DNA from 4 places in the Luteipulveratus mongoliensis genome. Region 4 is predicted to be linked to each of the others. Evidence: riboswitches for the same ligand, from Rfam matches in the RefSeq annotation. Region 4 holds a riboswitch; each other region holds the start of a gene.
What was found. Region 4 has a riboswitch for cobalamin ahead of VV02_RS04420 (ribonucleoside-diphosphate reductase subunit alpha). Riboswitches for the same ligand answer to the same signal wherever they lie in the genome.
Positions count from the first base shown of each region.

Region 1: it holds a riboswitch for cobalamin, as region 4 does, so the genes downstream of both, VV02_RS21210 (putative cobaltochelatase) here and VV02_RS04420 (ribonucleoside-diphosphate reductase subunit alpha) in region 4, are expected to answer to the same signal.
Region 2: it holds a riboswitch for cobalamin, as region 4 does, so the genes downstream of both, cobN (cobaltochelatase subunit CobN) here and VV02_RS04420 (ribonucleoside-diphosphate reductase subunit alpha) in region 4, are expected to answer to the same signal.
Region 3: it holds a riboswitch for cobalamin, as region 4 does, so the genes downstream of both, VV02_RS21190 (CbtB domain-containing protein) here and VV02_RS04420 (ribonucleoside-diphosphate reductase subunit alpha) in region 4, are expected to answer to the same signal.

Region 1 covers NZ_CP011112.1:4,466,051-4,470,595, reverse strand. Annotated here, with positions in the region: gene cbiE (precorrin-6y C5,15-methyltransferase (decarboxylating) subunit CbiE) at 1-933, opposite strand, end outside; cobalamin riboswitch at 1,012-1,195, shown strand; gene VV02_RS21210 (putative cobaltochelatase) at 1,300-3,345, shown strand; gene cobO (cob(I)yrinic acid a,c-diamide adenosyltransferase) at 3,345-3,959, shown strand; gene cobBC (bifunctional hydrogenobyrinic acid a,c-diamide synthase/histidinol phosphate aminotransferase CobBC) at 3,956-4,545, shown strand, end outside.
Region 2 covers NZ_CP011112.1:4,473,975-4,478,519, forward strand. Annotated here, with positions in the region: gene VV02_RS21235 (precorrin-2 C(20)-methyltransferase) at 1-663, opposite strand, end outside; gene VV02_RS21240 (precorrin-8X methylmutase) at 660-1,304, opposite strand; gene VV02_RS21245 (hypothetical protein) at 1,301-2,167, opposite strand; cobalamin riboswitch at 2,167-2,308, shown strand; gene cobN (cobaltochelatase subunit CobN) at 2,343-4,545, shown strand, end outside.
Region 3 covers NZ_CP011112.1:4,460,631-4,465,175, forward strand. Annotated here, with positions in the region: gene cobT (nicotinate-nucleotide--dimethylbenzimidazole phosphoribosyltransferase) at 1-739, opposite strand, end outside; gene VV02_RS21185 (CbtA family protein) at 739-1,524, opposite strand; gene VV02_RS21190 (CbtB domain-containing protein) at 1,526-1,747, opposite strand; cobalamin riboswitch at 1,779-1,942, opposite strand; partial or broken gene VV02_RS27245 (histidine phosphatase family protein) at 1,959-2,420, shown strand; gene cobA (uroporphyrinogen-III C-methyltransferase) at 2,433-3,557, opposite strand; gene cobBC (bifunctional hydrogenobyrinic acid a,c-diamide synthase/histidinol phosphate aminotransferase CobBC) at 3,554-4,545, opposite strand, start outside.
Region 4 covers NZ_CP011112.1:952,736-957,280, forward strand. Annotated here, with positions in the region: gene VV02_RS04420 (ribonucleoside-diphosphate reductase subunit alpha) at 1-1,652, opposite strand, end outside; cobalamin riboswitch at 1,794-2,010, opposite strand; gene VV02_RS04425 (glycoside hydrolase family 35 protein) at 2,250-3,968, shown strand; gene VV02_RS04430 (IclR family transcriptional regulator) at 3,987-4,545, shown strand, end outside.

The DNA.
Region 1 (4,545 bases), 3.5 Mb from region 4:
GTCGAGTGCCTCGGGCGCGGTGCCCGTCACGACCTCGAGGGTCGGCAACCCGAAGCGGGAGGCATTGCGCGAAATGCGTTCTGCACGCTCAGGACTCGACTCGATGGCGATGGCCGTGCAGTCGCGGTGAGCGCGCATCCACTCGATGGCGATCGAGCCGGCGCCGGCGCCGACGTCCCACAGGCGCTCGCCCGGGCGAGGAGCAAGTCGGGCGAGCGCACTGGCTCGGATGTCGCGCTTGGTGAGCTGGCCGTCGTGCTCGAAGGCGTCGTCGGGCAGCCCGGCAACCAGTCCGTGCGACGGCGCATCGGCAGGGCAGGTGATGCACAGGATGTTGAGCCGGGAGACCTCGGCGCTCCAGGTCTCGGCCCTGCCGCGGGCCACCCACTCGTCCGGAGCGGCCAGGTTGGACCAGGCGGTCATCTCGGCGGTGCCCATGCCCTGCTCGGTCAGCAGCTCGGCGACGGCCCCTGGGGTCGACTCGTCGGCGGACAGCACGGTGAGGCGGCGTCGCGGTGCGAGGCGGCGAGCCAGGTCCTCGACCGGTCGGTCGACCAGCGAGACGACGGTGGCCGACTCGTAGGGCCAGCCCATCCGGGCGTGGGCGAGCGAGACCGACGAGACCGCTGGCACGATCTCGACCCGCTCGGGTCCGAGCAGGTCGATCAAGGTCGTGCCGACGCCGGAGAGCAGCGGGTCACCGGACGCGAGAGCCACCAGCCGGCGGCCGTCGTACTGGGCCAGGAGTGCCGGGAGACCTTCGCGCAGGGGAGAGGGCCACGACCGGCGTACCTGCCTCGGCACGTCGGGCACCATGTCGAGGTGCCGACGTCCCCCGACGACGACCTCGGCACCCAGCACGATCTCCTGTCTCGAACGCGGAAGGCCCGACCAGCCATCAGCGCCGATCCCCACGACAGTCACGGTGTTCACAGGCGGGACCCTAACCACAAACCACCGTCTCGGCCTCGACCGACAGGCGCAGCGCTGTTCACAAGCGGACGCTAGGGTGCGAAGCGGCAGATGCGAGGTGCCCCTAGCAGGGAGAATCGGGAAGCCGGTGAGATTCCGGCACAGGACCCGCTGCGGTGACCGAGACAGCCACTGACACTGCGCGTGCGCAGCCACTGGGAGACCGGGAAGGCGTGTCAGTGGGCTCGGAAGTCCGAAGACCGGCCTCGCAGCAACCGACGTGCCGCGTGTGTCCGGTGCGTCCGTGGGAACGTGACGACGATGCCGGACCGAGGGAGCCTGCGACCTCGGCCGGAGGAGGAGTCTCGTCCAGAGGGATCAGTCTTCATGCAGGCTTCACCGACCTTTCCGTTCACCGCCGTCGTCGGCTCCGACGACATGTCGCTCGCGCTGCTGCTGACATCCGTCGCCCCTGAGGTGGGCGGCGTCCTCGTCCGCGGCGAGAAGGGCACCGCCAAGTCGACGATGGTGCGCGCGCTCGCTGCGCTGCTGCCTGACGTCGCGGTGGTCGAGGGCTGCCGGTTCTCGTGCGACCCGTCCCACCCGGACCCGCGTTGTCCCGACGGCCCGCACTCTGGCTCGCCGACCACGCGCCCCGCCCGGCTCGTCGAGCTCCCCGTCGGCGCGAGCGAGGACCGGGTCATGGGCTCGCTGCACCTGCACAAGGCGTTGTCGGAGGGCGTGGCGGAGTACGAGCCCGGCCTGCTGGCCGCCGCCCACCGCGGACTGCTCTACGTCGACGAGGTCAACCTGCTGCACGATCACCTGGTCGACGTCCTGCTCGACGCCGCGGCCATGGGGCGCTCGACCGTGGAGCGCGAGGGCGTCTCGGTCTCGCACGCCTCACGCTTCGTGCTCGTCGGCACCATGAACCCTGAGGAGGGCGAGCTCCGCCCACAGCTGCTCGACCGCTTCGGCCTGACCGTCGAGGTACGCGCACCTCGCGATCCGCAGACCCGCGTCGAGGTCGTACGCCGGCGCCTGGCTTTCGATGCCGACCCCGCCGGTTTCGCAGCGGCCTGGGCTGCCGACGAGGCTGCCCTCGCCGACCGAGTCATCAACGCTCGCAAGGCGGTTGGTTCGGTGGACCTGTCAGATCGGGCGTTGACCAAGATCGCCGAAGTGTGTGCGGCGTTCGAGGTGGATGGCATGCGTGCCGACCTGGTCACCGCGCGTGCGGCCGCTGCGCATGCAGCCTGGGAGGGTCGCTCTGCGGTCACGACCGAGGACATCCGGGTCGCGGCACGGCTGTCGATCCCGCACCGTCGTCGACGCAACCCGTTCGATGCCCCGGGGCTCGACGAAGACCTGCTGGACCAGCTGCTGGGCGACGACGAGCCGCCACCGCCGCCACCGCCCCCGACGGATGGCGAACCGAGCGACTCGGACACCGGCGACGGCGAGCCCGAGCCGCCCGCTCAAAACGGACCCGCGGACGACACGTCGGAGCCCCCGGAATCGACCCCCGACCAGTCCGCTGCACCGTCCGACCAGTCGGCTGCACCGCCCGAGTCGCCCGAGTCGCGCGAGATGCCGCCTGGCTCCGGCTCGGCGGCGGAGTCCACCATCCGTTCCGGGCAGCCATACCGCGCCCGACTCTTCAGCGTGCCGGGCACCGGCGAGGGTGAGGCGGGACGCCGCTCCGCCGCCGTGACCACGACGGGCCGGACCGTGGGAGCCCGCCGGCCCGACGGAGAGCCCGGGCCGCTGCACCTCGCAGCCACGATCCGAGCCGCAGCGCCGCACCAGGCCGCGCGTCGGCGTACGACCCGGCTCGAGCTCCGGCACGAGGATCTGCGCCTCGCCCGGCGAGTCGGCCGCGAGTCCAACCTGGTGCTGTTCTGTGTGGATGCCAGCGGGTCGATGGCTGCGCGCCGACGGATGGAAGAGGTCAAGGCAGCCGTGCTGTCGCTGCTGCTCGATGCCTACCAACGGCGCGACAAGGTGGGATTGGTGACGTTCCGCGGTCAGGGGGCCGAGCTGCTGCTGCCGCCGACGTCGTCCGTCGACATCGCGGCCAGGCGCCTCGAAGAGCTGCCCGCGGGTGGTCGGACACCGCTCGCGGAGGGGCTGCTGCAGTCGCTGGAGACGTTGCGCATCGAACGGCTGCGTGATCCCCGACGGCGGCCGCTGCTGGTCGTGGTGACCGATGGGCGGGCGACCCAGGGGCCCGAGGCGGTCGCCCGCTCGCGTCAGGCGGCTGACGCACTCGCGGCATCCGGCGTCGCGTCGCTCGTGATCGACTGCGAGACAGGCAGATTCGCGATGGGCCTGGCTCGAGAGCTCAGCCATCATCTGCAGGCCGACTACGTCGCCGTCGGCGAGGTGGGCGCCCAGGACCTGACGGCCGTCGTACGCGGGAGGGCGAGCTGATGCCGCAGGGGCAACCGGCCGTCGTACCGGATGACAAGCTCACGACCCGCCAGCGCCGCAACCGTCCGCTGGTGATGGTCCACACCGGCGACGGCAAGGGGAAGTCGACGGCCGCGTTCGGACTGGCGCTGCGCGGCTGGAACCAGGGGTGGTCGATCGGGGTGTTCCAGTTCGTGAAGTCGGCGAAGTGGCGCATCGGCGAGCAGGCCGTCCTCGAACGGCTGGGCGAGCTGCACGATCAGACCGGCGAGGGCGGTCCGGTCGAGTGGCACAAGATGGGCTCCGGCTGGTCCTGGTCACGCAAGACCGGATCCGAGGACGAGCACGCGGCCGCGGCCGCTGAGGGATGGGCGGAGATCAAGCGCCGCCTCGCCGCCGAGCAGCACGGGCTCTACGTCCTGGACGAGTTCACCTATCCGATCCACTGGGGCTGGGTCGACGTCGAGGACGTCGTGCAGGCGCTCGCCGACCGAGCAGGTCACCAGCACGTCGTGATCACCGGCCGGCGCGCGCACCCTCGGCTGCTCGAGGCCGCTGACCTGGTCACCGAGATGACCAAGGTCCGCCACCCGATGGACGCCGGTCAGAAGGGTCAGCGGGGGATCGAGTGGTGACTCACCTGCCGCGGGTCGTGATCGCGGCGCCCGCTTCAGGCCACGGCAAGACCACCGTGGCCACCGGACTGATGGCCGCGCTGCGTCAACGCGGGCTCGCGGTCTCGGGTCACAAGGTCGGGCCGGACTACATCGACCCGGGCTACCACGCCCTCGCGACCGGCCGGCCCGGCCGCAACCTCGATCCGCAGCTCGTTGGCGAGGAACGTCTGGTTCCGTTGCTGCGGGGCGGCGCTCGCGGGGCGGACGTCGCCGTTGTCGAAGGTGTCATGGGTCTGTACGACGGCGCGATCGGCGGGCAGGGATACGCGTCCACCGCCCATGTCGCGCGTGTGATCGGCGCCCCCGTCGTGCTCGTGGTCGACATCTCGCACGCGTCACGGTCGATCGCGGCCGTGGTCCACGGGATGGCGACGTTCGACCCGGCGATCCGGATCAGCGGCGTCGTGCTCAACAAGTCGGGCTCGGAGCGGCACGCCGGTGAGGTCCGGGATGCTTTGCAGGACACCGGCATTCCCGTGCTCGGGGTGCTCGGCCGTGATGACGGGATCGTCGCGCCCGGACGCCACCTCGGTCTGGTGCCTGC
Region 2 (4,545 bases), 3.5 Mb from region 4:
GACCTCCGACACCGGCAGCAGCCGCTCGCGGTCGGTCGACGCGCGTTCGACGAAGACGGCGTCGTCGAGCCGTCCGGCTGACTCCAGAGCCCGACGGACCGCGGGGAAGGTGCGACCGAGCTTCATGATGACCGCACCCTCGGTGTCGGCCAACCGGCGCGCGAGCTCCGGCTCGGGCAGGGTGCCCGGCAGCACGGTGAGCACATCGGCCTGCCGCACCAACGGCATCGCGGCCGTTGCCGTGGCGGCCGCCATCGAGGTCACGCCCGGCACGATCTCGACTCGGTAGTCGGCGCTGAGGCGGTCGTACATGTACATGAAGGAGCCGTAGAACAACGGGTCACCTTCGGACAGGAGCACCACATCGCGACCCGCGGCGAGATGGGCTGCGAGCCGGCTCGCGGACGCCTCGTAGAACTCCTCCATCGCACCCGCATAGCCGCCCGGGTGCTGAACCGTCCCGGTCGTGACGGGATAGACCAGCTCCTCCTCGACCTTGCCGTCAAGCCGGTCTGCCACGATCGCGCGCGCGTTGGACGAGCCTGGTCGACCGGAATGATAGGCAATGATGCCTGCGCGGTCGATCAGCCGAACGGCCTTGAGTGTCAACAGCTCTGGATCGCCGGGGCCGACCCCAATCCCATAGAGGATGCCCGTGCTCATTCCGCCTCCTGCGCGATGGCGTTGAGCGCGGAGGCAGCCATGGCCGACCCACCTCGGCGACCACGAACCGTGAGGTGCGGGACGCGCGGTGCGTACGACTCCAAAGCCTCCTTGGACTCCGCGGCGCCGATGAAACCGACCGGCACACCGATCACGGCGGCGGGCGGTGCGGCGCCGTCGGCCAAGAGCTCGAGCAGGTGGAACAGCGCAGTCGGAGCGTTGCCGATCGCCACCACCGAGCCGGCCAGTCGCTCGCCCCAGAGCGAGACCGCCGCTGCCGACCTGGTCGTCCCGAACTCCTTGGCCAGCAAAGGAACTCGCTCATCGCGGAGAAGACAGACCACATCGTTGTCGCGCGGGAGCCGGGCTCTGGTCACCCCAGACGCAACCATGTTGGCGTCGGTCAGGATGGGCGCACCGGCGGCGAGGGCGGTACGCGCGGCGGCTACGAAGTCGTCGGTGATGCGCAGGTCCGCTGCGAGATCGACCTGCCCGGAGGCGTGAATGATCCGGACGGCGACCTTCTCGGCGTCCGCAGGAAGGTGCGCCGCGTCGGCCTCCGCGCGGATCGTCGCGAAGGACTGCCGATAGATCTCGGCCCCATCGGTCTCGTAGTCGTAGCGTCTCGTCGGCGCCTTCACGCGAGCTCCTTCGGCAGATAGTCAAGGTTGTAGAGCACGATGCCGCGCCATGGCGTGATGACGAGTCCCGTGGCGTACGAAGCGATCTCGCGTACTCGGTCAGCCGGGACCGCCCCATCGTGCAGATCAAGGTGGACGGCCCAGCGTCCGTCGTTCTGCCGTATCGGACCGTACGCCGGTGGCTGGCCATCCTGCCGCTCCCACCGGACCGCAGCTCCCAGCTCGACGCCCTGACCGGGCAGCTCCTGGACGTGCCAGGCCGCACTCTCGCCCTCACCACAGACTGCGAGGAAACGATGGGCGCGGTCGATCAGTGTCGCCACGATCTGGTCGACCGCAACCACCGAGTCGGCGCGCTCACCGACCACGATCTGCGCCGAGTCGGGCGCGATGACGACAGCGCCCAGGTCGACCGACGCCGCCGCGATGTCACCCCGCCCGTCGTCCAGCGCGAAGAGGAACTTGCCCGGCAGACCGGCCAGGGCGTCATCCTCCAGCAGCGCTTCGTCGAGGTCCGCGACGACGCCTCGCAGGTCGACGATCCCGCCAGCAAGTCCCGTGAGCGGGGAGCAAGTGATGTTGCGGACGAGGTCGTGTGAGCGCCGCGGCAGCAGGCCGACAGCCTCGATCTCGTCGCTCACGTCAAGGCCCGCCGCGAGCCCACGCAGCTGGACGTTCGCGCGCGAGGTGAGGTGGACGTACCCGTCGCCCTCGCGCTCGGCGATATCGGCGAGCGCTGTCAGGCCAGACGCGCTCACCCGACCGCCAGGCAGTCGTACGCGCAGCAGGTCCCCGTCGTCCGCGCGCCACGGCCGCAGCACGCCAGGGCAGCGGTCGAGGCGGGTGCGAGTCACGGCGGACATGCTCGCACGACCCTCGGGGTAGCCTGAGCGGGCACATCCCTGCGAGACCAGGAACCCGGTGCCATTCCGGGGCGGTTCCGCCACTGTGAAGCCGGCGCCAGCGCCGACCAGCCAGACACTGGCCGCGGGGATCTCCGACCATCACGGGGCGAGAACCCCGCTAAGGAGCTCCTCGATGACGCGCATCCTGCTGCTGTCCACGTCCGACACCGATCTGCTGTCCGCCCGCGCCAGCGGTGCCGACTTCGACCTGGGCAACCCCAGCCGTACGCCGGTCGCCGGCCTCCCCGAGCGTCTCACCTCCGTGGACCTCGTCGTTGTGCGCATCCTCGGCACCGCGCGCACCTGGCAGGACGGGCTGGACGCCATCGCCGCGTCGGGGACACCGACGGTCGTGCTCGGTGGCGAGCAGCTGCCGGACGCCGAGCTGATGTCGCTCTCGACCGTGCCGGTCGGAACGGCGGCCCAGGCTCACCTCTATCTCGCGCAGGGCGGACCCGCCAACCTCACCCAGCTGCACGCCTTCTTGTCGGACACGGTGCTGCTCACCGGCGAGGGCTTCGAGGCACCCGCGGAGATGCCGACCTGGGGCTGGCTCGATCGCAGCCCCGCTGGTCGAGTAGCCACGAGGGACCGCAGCCCCGCTGGTCGAGTAGCCGTGAGGGACCGCAGCCCCGCTGGTCGAGTAGCCGTGAGGGACGAGCGGCGTATCGAGACCACAGACCGTGCACGCATCGGCATCCTGTTCTACCGAGCGCACGAGAGCAGCGGCAACGCCGCCTTTGTGCACGACCTTGCCGACGCCATCGATGCAACGGGCGAGGCCGTCGGGCTGCCGATCTTCTCGTCCTCGCTGCGCAGTGCGCCCGCTGATCTGATCGAGGCGTTCGGCACCCTGGACGCGCTCATCGTCACGGTGCTCGCGGCCGGTGGCAGCAAGCCTGCGACCGCCGGCGCCGGCGAGGACGACGAGGCCTGGGACGTCGCGGCGATGGCGGCCCTGGACATCCCGATCCTGCAGGGCCTGTGCCTGACGTGGTCGCGCGAGGACTGGGCCGAGTCCGACGACGGCCTCTCGCCCATTGACTCGGCCAACCAGGTCGCCATCCCCGAGTTCGACGGCCGGATCATCACAGTTCCCTTCTCGTTCAAGGAGATTGACGAGGACGGACTGCCGTCGTACGTCGCCGATGAGGAGCGCTGTCACCGCCTTGCCGGCATCGCGGTCTCGCACGCCCGCCTCCGCCGAGTGCCGCCGAAGGACCGCAAGGTCGCGCTGATGCTGTCGGCGTACCCGACCAAGCACAGCCGCATCGGCAACGCAGTCGGACTCGACACTCCCGTCACCGCGATCCGGCTGCTGCGCGCCATGCGCGAGGCGGGGTACGACCTCGGCCCGGTCGGCGCGATACCTGGGCTGGACGACGTCGAGCCCATCGAAGGCGAGGAGCCGGACACCACCGCCGGCAACGCTCTCATCCATGCGCTCATCGATGCGGGCGGGCAGGACGAGGAGTGGCTCACGCACGCCCAGCTCGACGACGGCACTGTGCGAGTCAGCGCCGGCGACTACCGCACCTGGACCGCGAACCTGCCCGATCAGCTGCGGGACTCGATGCGCGAGACCTGGGGCGAGGCGCCCGGCTCGCTGTTCGTCAACAAGGCCGACGAGATCGTGCTCGCCACCATCCAGGCCGGCAACGTCGTGATCCTGATCCAGCCGCCGCGTGGCTTCGGCGAGAACCCGGTCGCGATCTATCACGACCCCGACATGCCGCCATCGCACCACTACCTCGCCGCATACCGTTGGCTGGAGCGGGGATTCGGCGCTCACGCGGTCGTTCACCTCGGCAAGCACGGCTCGATGGAGTGGCTGCCCGGCAAGAACGCCGCGATGTCCGCCACCTGCGCGACCGACGCCGCCATCGGCAACATGCCGCTGATCTACCCGTTCCTCATCAACGACCCGGGCGAGGGCGCGCAGGCCAAGCGCCGCGCGCACGCCACGATCATCGACCACCTCGTGCCGCCCATGGCCCGCGCCGAGTCGTACGGCGACATCGCCCGTCTCGAGCAGCTGCTGGACGAGCACGCCAATATCGCGGCGATGGACCCGGCCAAGCTGCCTGCGATCCGCGCGCAGATCTGGACCCTCATCCAGGCGGCCAAGATGGACCACGACCTCGGCCTGGACGACCGGCCCCACGACGCCGAGTTCGACGATTTCCTGCTGCACGTCGATGGCTGGCTGTGCGAGGTCAAGGACGCCCAGATCCGGGACGGCCTGCATGTCCTCGGACAGGCGCCGAGCGGCGAGGCGCGGGTCAACCTCGTGCTCGCCATACTGCGCGCATCTCAGGTGTGGGCGGGTCAGGCAG
Region 3 (4,545 bases), 3.5 Mb from region 4:
GCATGAGATAGCCGGCGTGAGCGGCGAAGTCGGCACCTCCGAGCGCGGTCAGCCGGTCATGGGGATCCTTGACGCGCATGCCGGCCCGACGCAGCGCGTTGGCCACGACGCGCTGCTTGACCCGCAGTCCTTCGTCGTCGACCCCTGTCCCGCGGCCGGTGACCTGCTCGGACGAGACGCCCAGCGAGGCACCGATCAGCGCGGCCGCGGGAGTCGTGTTGCCGATGCCCATGTCGCCACCGATCAGCAGGTCGGCGCCCGCGTCGATCGCTTCGTCTGCCACCTGCGCGCCCAACGCGAGAGCCGCATCGGTCTGCTCGTGCGACATGGCATCGACGAGGTGGATGGCGCCGCTGCCGCGCATCACCTTGCTCGCTGAGATCTCAGCCGGCACGCCATCGAGGTCGGCATCCACCGACACGTCGACGACCCGGAGTCCGGCACCGTGCTGGCGAGCCAGCACGGCGACCCCGGCCGTACCGTCCACGAAGGCCCGCACCATCAGGCCGGTGACCGCGGACGGGAAGGGCGTCACGCCGTACGCCGCCACCCCGTGGTCCCCGGCGAACACGGCGACGTGCACGTTGGGGACCGGTCGGGGTGGACAGACTCCCTGCGCCGCACTCAGCCAGACCGCCGTCTCGCCCAGCAGGCCCAGCGCGCCAGGTGGCGTCGCGAGACCGGCCAGACGACTACGGGCATCGGCCGCGGCTACGTACGAGACAGGGAGTGCTGACATCAGGCCGGTTGCAAGGCTGCGCGCTGCGCGGTCGGGAGGGACTGCCGCTGGTGGCGCACGAGCAGCAGCCCGAGCACCGCCGCGATCCCGGCCCACAGCGTGAGCTGCGTGGCCAGAGCGGCGAACCTGAACTGGTAGAGCGTGTCCGGCGGGAAGTCGCCCGGCACCTCGTTGTGAACCGGCATGAGTCGCGCGACGACGAGCATCACGACCGCGTAACCGGCGACGCCAGCGGTGATACCGGTGAAGGCGCCGTGCCTCCGCGCGAGTGCACGCGCGGCGTACGCCGCACCGATCGCAACGACCAGGCTGATCGCGATGAAGCCGAAGTAGCTCGCCGTACGCGCACCGATGGTGTCGGGGTTGCCGACAGCCGGCGGGTTGGGCGGGTACTTCGCGAACGGAACCGCATAGGCCACAAGGAAACCCGTCGCTGCAACGAGGGCAGCACACGCCTCTGGACGAAGCCGTCCGAGACGTCCGACGACGAGTGCGGTGACGAGTCCTGCCAGGCCGCCGAGCGTCGTACCGAGCACCTGCGTGGCGGTCAGCAGACCCCACGTGGACTGGTTGCTCCGGGAGACGATCGGAGCGTCTTCCTCGTGACTGTGCGCTGCTGGCGCGGCAGCGTCGTGCTCGTGGGCGGCGCCGGCTTCTTCGACGGCGATGGCGGCGTTGACGGGCGGCTCACCGATGGTGTGCGCGACCGTGAAGGCGAGCAGACCTGCGACGAAACCGGCGAGCAGTCCGAAGACCAAGAGCTGACGAGCAGTGAGGGTGCGCACGTCAGTGGCAGGGGAATCCGAGGAGGTGGCGTCCGTCGTGGACCCACTCGTGCACACCCGCGCCCGAGATCAGGCTCGTGGCGCCCTGCTCGGCGCCGACGAAGTAGATCGCGATGAGAGCGACCAGCCCGAAGAACGCCAGCCAGGGCAGCGTCTGGCGCAGCGAGATCGTGGGGATCTCGACAACGGGCGTGGTGGGGGCGGTGACAGCAGCCGAAGCCATGATGACCTCCAGGTGGGATAGTGCGTCCCGTGAGAGCGGCCGGGCACCGGTCGGTGCCCGGGATGGTCTGCCGCGGACGGGGTCTGACTCGGCCCGAAAGGACCACACAGTAGCGCCACTGCGCCGGATTCTCACCGGCTTCCCGCGTCGCGGCAGAGTCAACCTATGCTCTGGTCCGGCACCCGGTCAACGCAGGGATGGAGGCCACGGGATGGCGTCACGCCTGCTGCTCATCGGGCACGCTCCGACACCTGCGACACGCATATCAGCGTTCCCAGCGAATGACGAGCCGATCGACCAGAGCTGGGACCCGAGACCTCTCGCACGGCGTACCCAGCTGGCCGAGCGTGGGCCCGAGAGTCGTTGTGCAGCAACGGCACTCGGACTTCAGGTGGAGGCGTCGCTCGACAACGGATGGGCCGATCTGGACGCGGGCCGATGGCGCGGCCACTCACTCGATCAGGTGGTCGAGGCCTACGGCGGTGACGAGCTCGGCCAGTGGTTCACCGACCCGTCCTACGCCGGTCACGGCGGTGAGAGCCGCGACGACCTGCTTGCCCGCGTGACTCATCAGCTGCAGGTCGAGCGGCCACCCGGCCTCACGATCGTCATCTCCTCACCGCTCGTGGTGCGCTCCGCGTTGCTGGCCGCGCTCGGCCTGCCCGCTCGTGCCCTCGCCCAGGTCTCAGCCGGTCCGCTCGACGGCGTGGAGATCACCGGCGGACCGGTCTGGTCGCTGCGCCGACTCCAGCCCTACCCCCAGTGGTTGCAGGCCCACGACGCTGCCGACGACCGTGATGGCGGGCGCGCCCAGTCCTGACTGTCGTACGACGTCGGCCAGTGTCGATGCCGTCGCGGTGACCACCCGCTGAGTCGGCATGCCCGCATCGGCGACGGTGGCAGCCGGCGTGGCGGGGTCGAGCCCGGCCTCGACGAGGGCCTCCAGGATCGCCGGCAGGGTCGCGACAGCCATGAGGAGTACGAGCGTGGTCCCCGCCCGAGCGAGAGCCGCATAGTCGACGGTGCTCTCCGGACTGCCAGGCGGGACATGACCCGACACGACCGAAAACCCCTGCGCCACACCGCGATGCGTGAGCGGGATGCCCGCAAGAGCCGGGCCCGCAACCGACGACGTGACACCTGGGATGACGCTGACCGGCACGCCTGCGTCTGCACACGCGATGGCCTCTTCGCCGCCTCGCCCGAAGACGAAGGGGTCACCACCCTTCAGCCGTACGACGTGCTGCCCCGCTCTCGCGCGGTCGACCAGGATCGTGTTGATCGCCTCCTGCGACGTCGAGCGCCCGCGCGGGACCTTCGCGACGTCGATCACCTCGGCGCCCGGCGCCAGCTCGCGCAGCGTCGAGAGCGGAGCCAGACGGTCGCACACCACCACGTCGGCGGTCCGGAGCGCCGCTGCGCCAGCGAGGGTCAGGAGTCCGGCCGGACCGGGTCCCCCACCGACGAGGGTCACTCGACCTCGTTGAACCGAGCGCGCCGGCGTGACGCGCTCGGTGACGACCACCCAAGTGGCACAGTCAGATCCGGCGCGAACCAGCTCTTCGTCGGCGACAGTGGTGACTACCAGATCGACCGCACTCACGTCGGAGGGCGACCACGTTCGACGCAACCACCGGATGACTCGTCGGTCGGCCAGGTCCTCCACCGCGGCCGGCACCGTTGCCGCGGCAACCGTCACCATCGCCTCTGCGTCCAGCAGGGCGGTGACCTCGACCACGAGGCCCGGCCCGTCACCGACCACGAGGACCTGCCGTCCGGCCACCGGCAGCTGAGCTCTGTAGCCGCTCATCCGGTCACCGCCAGGCCCTCGGCGTGCACCTCGGCGAGAGCGTGCAGCAGGCGGCGAGTGGTCGCTGAGTCACGCACCGCGATGCGCGCCCACGCAGGGTCGAGCCCGGGGAAGGTGTCTCCTCGGCGTACGGCAAAGCCCTTGTCTCTCAATGCTTCTCGCACACCACTCCCGACTTGCGCAAGGACGAACGGCGCAGCCGAGCCGGGCACCACGCGTACGCCCAGGTCGCGCAGGCCGCGCTCGAGCACCGTGCGCGACGTGTCGATCTCGACGGCTCTGCGCTCTGCCTCGGCACGGGCTTCGGGGCTCGTGCAGGCCGCCAGGGCAGCCAGAGCCGGCGCACTGACCGACCATGGCGGCTGCTGGCGTACGCAGTCCGCAACGATCTCCGGATCGCCCACGATGTAGCCGGCGCGGACGCCAGGGATCGACCAGGTCTTGGTGAGGCTGCGCAGCACGAGGAGACCCGAGATCTGTTGGGCAGCAAGGGATTCGCGCTCACCAGGAACGGCGTCGATGAACGCCTCGTCCACCACGACGACTCGGCCGGGCCGGACGAGAGCGCGCAGGGTGGCTGCGGGATGCAGCACGCCGGTCGGGTTGGTCGGGTTGCCCACGATCACCAGGTCGGCCGCGGTCGGCACGCGGACAGGGTCGAGCTCGAAGTCCGGGCCGAGCACCACGTGCTCGGGTGTCAGTCCCGCCGCCGCCAGGGCGCGGTCCGGCTCGGTGAACTGCGGGTGGATGACGACAGGTCGCTGCCAGGCGCGAGCTCGCGCGATCAGCGTGAAGGCCTCCGCCGCCCCGGCCGTCGGCAGCACCTGCTCGACCGGCCGCAGGTGCCGAGCCGCGAGTGCATCTCGGGCCTGCGCGGCATCCGGATAGCTGGTGGCGGCCAGCGACCTCTCGAGGGCTGCATCCAGCCAGGCCGGACGCGGCGCCTGCTGCACATTGACCGCGAAGTCGATGAGCCCCGGGCCGAGCT
Region 4 (4,545 bases):
GCGTGCCAGCTCACGAACTCCACCAGCTGGTCGATGAGGTCGTACGCCGCCTCGCTCTCGTAGGAGATGCCGAGGCGTTCGCATACCTCGGTGAAGCCCATGACGCCGAGCCCGATCGCTCGGTTCTGGTCGTTGGAGAACTCCGACTCGGGCACCGAGGAGCGGGTGATGTCGATGAGGTTGTCGAGCTGTCGGACCGCGAGCCGCGCGCTCTCCGCGAGCCGATCCCAGTCCCACTCACCGTCGACGAGGTGGCGGGAGAAGTTGATGGAAGCCAGGTTGCAGACCGCCACGTTGTCGCGGTCTTGAGGGAGCGTGATCTCGGTGCACAAGTTGGACAGGTGGATCGTGCCGGTGTTGTCGTTGAGCGCCCGCAGGTTGATCGAGTCCTTCCAGGTCAGCCACGGGTGCGACGTCGTCTGCAGTGACACGAGGATCGCGGTCATCTGCTCACGAGCGCGAATCTTCTTGAACGCCTGCATCTTTCCTGCCTCGGCGAGCGCGACGTACTCGGCGTACCGTGCGGAGAACTCGTCCCCGACCAGCTCGACGAGGTCGGGTGTCTCCAGAGGGTCGAAGAGGTACCAGGCCGCGTCGGCCTCGACGCGCTTCATGAACTCGTCGGAGATCCAGACGGCGGTGTTGGCGGTGCGGGCGCGGCGATAGGGGTCACCGGCGTTCTGACGCAGGTCGAGGAACTGCGGGAAGTCGAGGTGCCAGTTCTCCATGTAGAAGCAGAGCGCGCCGAACTTCTTGCCGCCGCGAGATACGGCCCGCAGGATCGAGTCGACGGTGTGCATGAACGGGATCGGCCCGGTGGAGCTGGTGTTGTTCGACCGGATCGGCGAGCCCTCCGAGCGGAGCTTGGTGACCGAAAGGCCAATGCCACCAGTGCCTTTGGTGAGCCACATGACGTCGCGCATCGACTTGGCGATGTGCTCCATGTCGTCGTCCATCTGCATGACGAAGCAGTTGGACAGCTGCGGGGTGATCGTCCCCGCGTTGACCAGGGTCGAGCCCGCGGCGAGGTAGTCGAGGCTGGACATCTTCCGATAGAAGCGGATGGCCGCCTGGGTCGGATCCTTCTCGTTGACCGAGAGGCCCATCGAGACCCGCATCCAGAAGTACGCCGGCACCTCCAGCGGCCGCTTCGCCGGACCCGTTGCCATATAACGGTTTCGGAGGGTGATGATGCCGATGTAGCGCAGCCCGTCGTCGAGATGATGGTCCAGCGCTGCGGCCAGCTCTTCCAGGTTGAACGCCGAGGCGAGCCGTGGGTCGAAGAGCCCGTCCTCGACGGCCTCGCGGATGTAGCCGGGAAAGCGTGCCTGGTGCAGCAGCGCGAGCTCGGTCTGCGTCTCGAAGTCGCCGAGTACGTTCTTGTAGATCGTCTTCAGCAGCAGCCGCGAGGCGACCACGTCGAAGTCCGGGTGGTCCTTCACGTTCTGCACGGCCACCTGGATGGCGGCTTCGTCGAGCTGCTCGGTCGTGATGCCGTCGAAGAGCGTGATCTCCAGCTCCGAGGCGATCTGCATCGTCATCGACATCGCGTCGGGCAGGCCCTCGGCGGCACGTTCGATGGCGCGGTTGATGCGGTCGGCGTTGTACGGCTCGCGCGATCCATCGCGCTTGGTGACATGGATGGTCGACATCCGGTCTCGTCCTCCCTCGCGGTCTGTGGTCAGCAGGCCGCGAGCGGTGAGCGGGGGACGAGGCATCGACGGTCGCCAGAGGCGCGACCGACGTACCCGCCCACCAGCCCTCCCACGAGGCCAGCAGACACAGCCGCCCGATGGGGCGGCTGCTTGCTGGCAGGTCTTCGGACTCGCGGGCACGGGCTGGTTGGCCCATCTACTGGCCGTCGCTTCCCAGGCTGTAAGCCCAGTGCGTCATGACGGCTGTCGTTCCCACTCACCGCTGCGGGGCAGTCCCGGACTCACACCGGGTTCCCTCTTACGACGACCTCACATCTGGAACATATGGGGTCGAACCAGCAACATGACCACCATATGTGGGGGTGTTCGCGACACGCTAGCCACAGATGTCGTGGACATCGACCTAAGCCGGTGCTACCCGCACCCCGCCGGTCGAGTGGCCGGAGCGCTAGCGGAGGCGTATCGAGACCCGGTGCGTGCAAGGGAGACTCAAGCGCTCGAGGTTGCCTGGTTTCGACTCGGCTCCGCTGGCTCAACCGACGGACCTGCTACGGTCGTTCAACCGACGGTGCTATAAAAGCAACAGGAGACACGATGCCGCAGATCATCTCGGGCGCGTTCCACTACGCGCGGGTTCACCCTGATCAGTGGCGTCCTCGCCTCGAGCTCTGTCGTGCCATGGGTCTGGACACGATCGAGACCTATGTCCCGTGGAATCTGCACGAGCCGCAGCCCGGCGACTTCCGGTTCGACGGGTTCGCCGACATCGAGGCGTTCCTCGAGCAGGTCGCGACCGCCGGTCTCCAGGCGATCGTGCGGCCAGGCCCGTACATCTGCGCCGAGTGGGACAACGGTGGGCTCCCCGCGTGGCTGACCGGCACGCCAGATATCCACATCCGCACGGCCGACTCGACCTATCTCGAGGCCGTCGACCGATGGTTCGACGAGCTCATCCCGCGCATCGCGGCCCGCCAGGTCACGAGAGGCGGCAACGTGACAATGCTGCAGATCGAGAACGAATATGGCTCGTACGGCAGCGATCTGGCCTATCTCACTCACCTCCGTGATGGACTGCGGGCGCGCGGTATCGACGTCCCGCTGTTCACCTCCGACGGTCCTGGCGATCACATGCTCACCGGCGGCACGATCGACGGTGCGGCGGCGACCGTGAACTTCGGCAGCAAGCCGACTGAGGCGTTCGACACGCTCCGCCGACACCGTCCGCGAGATCCGTTGTTCTGCATGGAGTTCTGGAACGGATGGTTCGACCACTGGGGCGAGAAGCATCACGTCCGAGCAGCGAGCGACGTCGCGGCGACGCTGGACGAGATGCTCTCCATGGGTGCCAGCGTCAACTTCTACATGGTCCACGGCGGCACGAGCTTCGGCGTCACCGCTGGCGCCAACCACGACGGCAGCTATCTGCCGACAGTCACCTCCTACGACTACGACGCACCGATCGACGAGGCAGGTCGTCCCACTGAGAAGTACTGGGCCTACCGCGAGGTGATCGGCCGCCACCGCGAGATCCCAGCGCCGCCCGAGCCGGCCGAGCCGGCCGTTCTCCCGCAGACGACCGTCGCGCTCGACTCGGCCGTGTCGCTGCGCGCCGCGTGGGACACGATCGCGACCGGCGGGCACAGATCACCGCACCCACCGACGTACGAGGAGCTCGGCATCTCCCACGGGCTCGTCCGGTACCGCGCGCACCTGCGCGGGCCGCGCCAGGCGTACCCACTCACCCTGCCCGGTGTCGCCGACCGAGCGCATGTGTACGCCGGCGGTGAGCTCCTCGGCATCGTCAATCGTGACGACGACGCAGCCTTCGAGCTGGAGGTCCCGGCCGAAGGTCTCGATCTGGAGGTCCTCGTCGAGTCGATGGGCCGGGTGAACTACGGAGTCCACACCGGTGAGCGCAAGGGGCTCGTGGAGGGCGTCCTGCACGGCGGCCAGTACGTCCATGGCTGGGATGTCTCCGCGCTGGAGCTTCCCGATCTGCCGGCGGTCGACTGGAGTGTGGGCGGGGCCGGCGGACCGGTCAGGACCGGACCTGCCCTGCTGCGCGGCACCTTCGACTGCGTCTCGCCCGCGGATGGCTTCCTGGCGCTCGACGGCTGGGGCAAGGGCTACGTCTGGATCAACGGCTTCTGCCTGGGGCGCTATTGGGACAAGGGTCCGCAGCGCACCCTGTACGTGCCCGCTCCCGTGGTCCGCGACGGCGCCAACGAGGTGGTCGTCCTCGAGCTGGATCGCCTTGAGCAGAGTACGGTCACTTTCGAGGCCAGTGCCGACCTCGGAAGGGCAGATGCATAGTGGTGCTATTGTAGCAACATGAAGCCTGCGCAGCCGAACCAATCCCTCATTGACGGACTGGCCTGCCTGCAGGCGTTGACGGCCCACGCGCAGCCGATCGGCTCGCGCGAGCTCGGCCGGATGCTCGACCTCGAGCCGACGCGCGTCAACCGACTCCTCAAGACGCTGGCCTATGTGGGCCTGGCTCAGCAGGACGCGCAGCGAAAGTACCTGCCCGGCCCCGGGATTCACGTGCTGGCCGCGCAGAGCATGCGCGGTTCGGGGCTCTTCCGTCGGGCTATCGACCCGCTGGGAGAGCTGTTCGATCTCGAGCTGCAGGTCGCCATGGGCGTCCTATGGGGCGACGAGGTCTGCTACCTCTATCACGTCAGTCCCGGCGACACTCCCGGTCAAGGCTTGGGACGCGAACCGCTATATCCCGCAGCGCTTTCCGGCGTCGGCCAGGCACTGCTCGCCGAGATGACGGACGAGCAGGTGACCGATCTCTACGAGGGCCCGGAAAGCGGCCGGCACGTGATCGTGCCGCCCGCGCCGGTGAAGCTGAGCGGCCGGGGCGGTCTGCTGCCGGCGCTGAAGC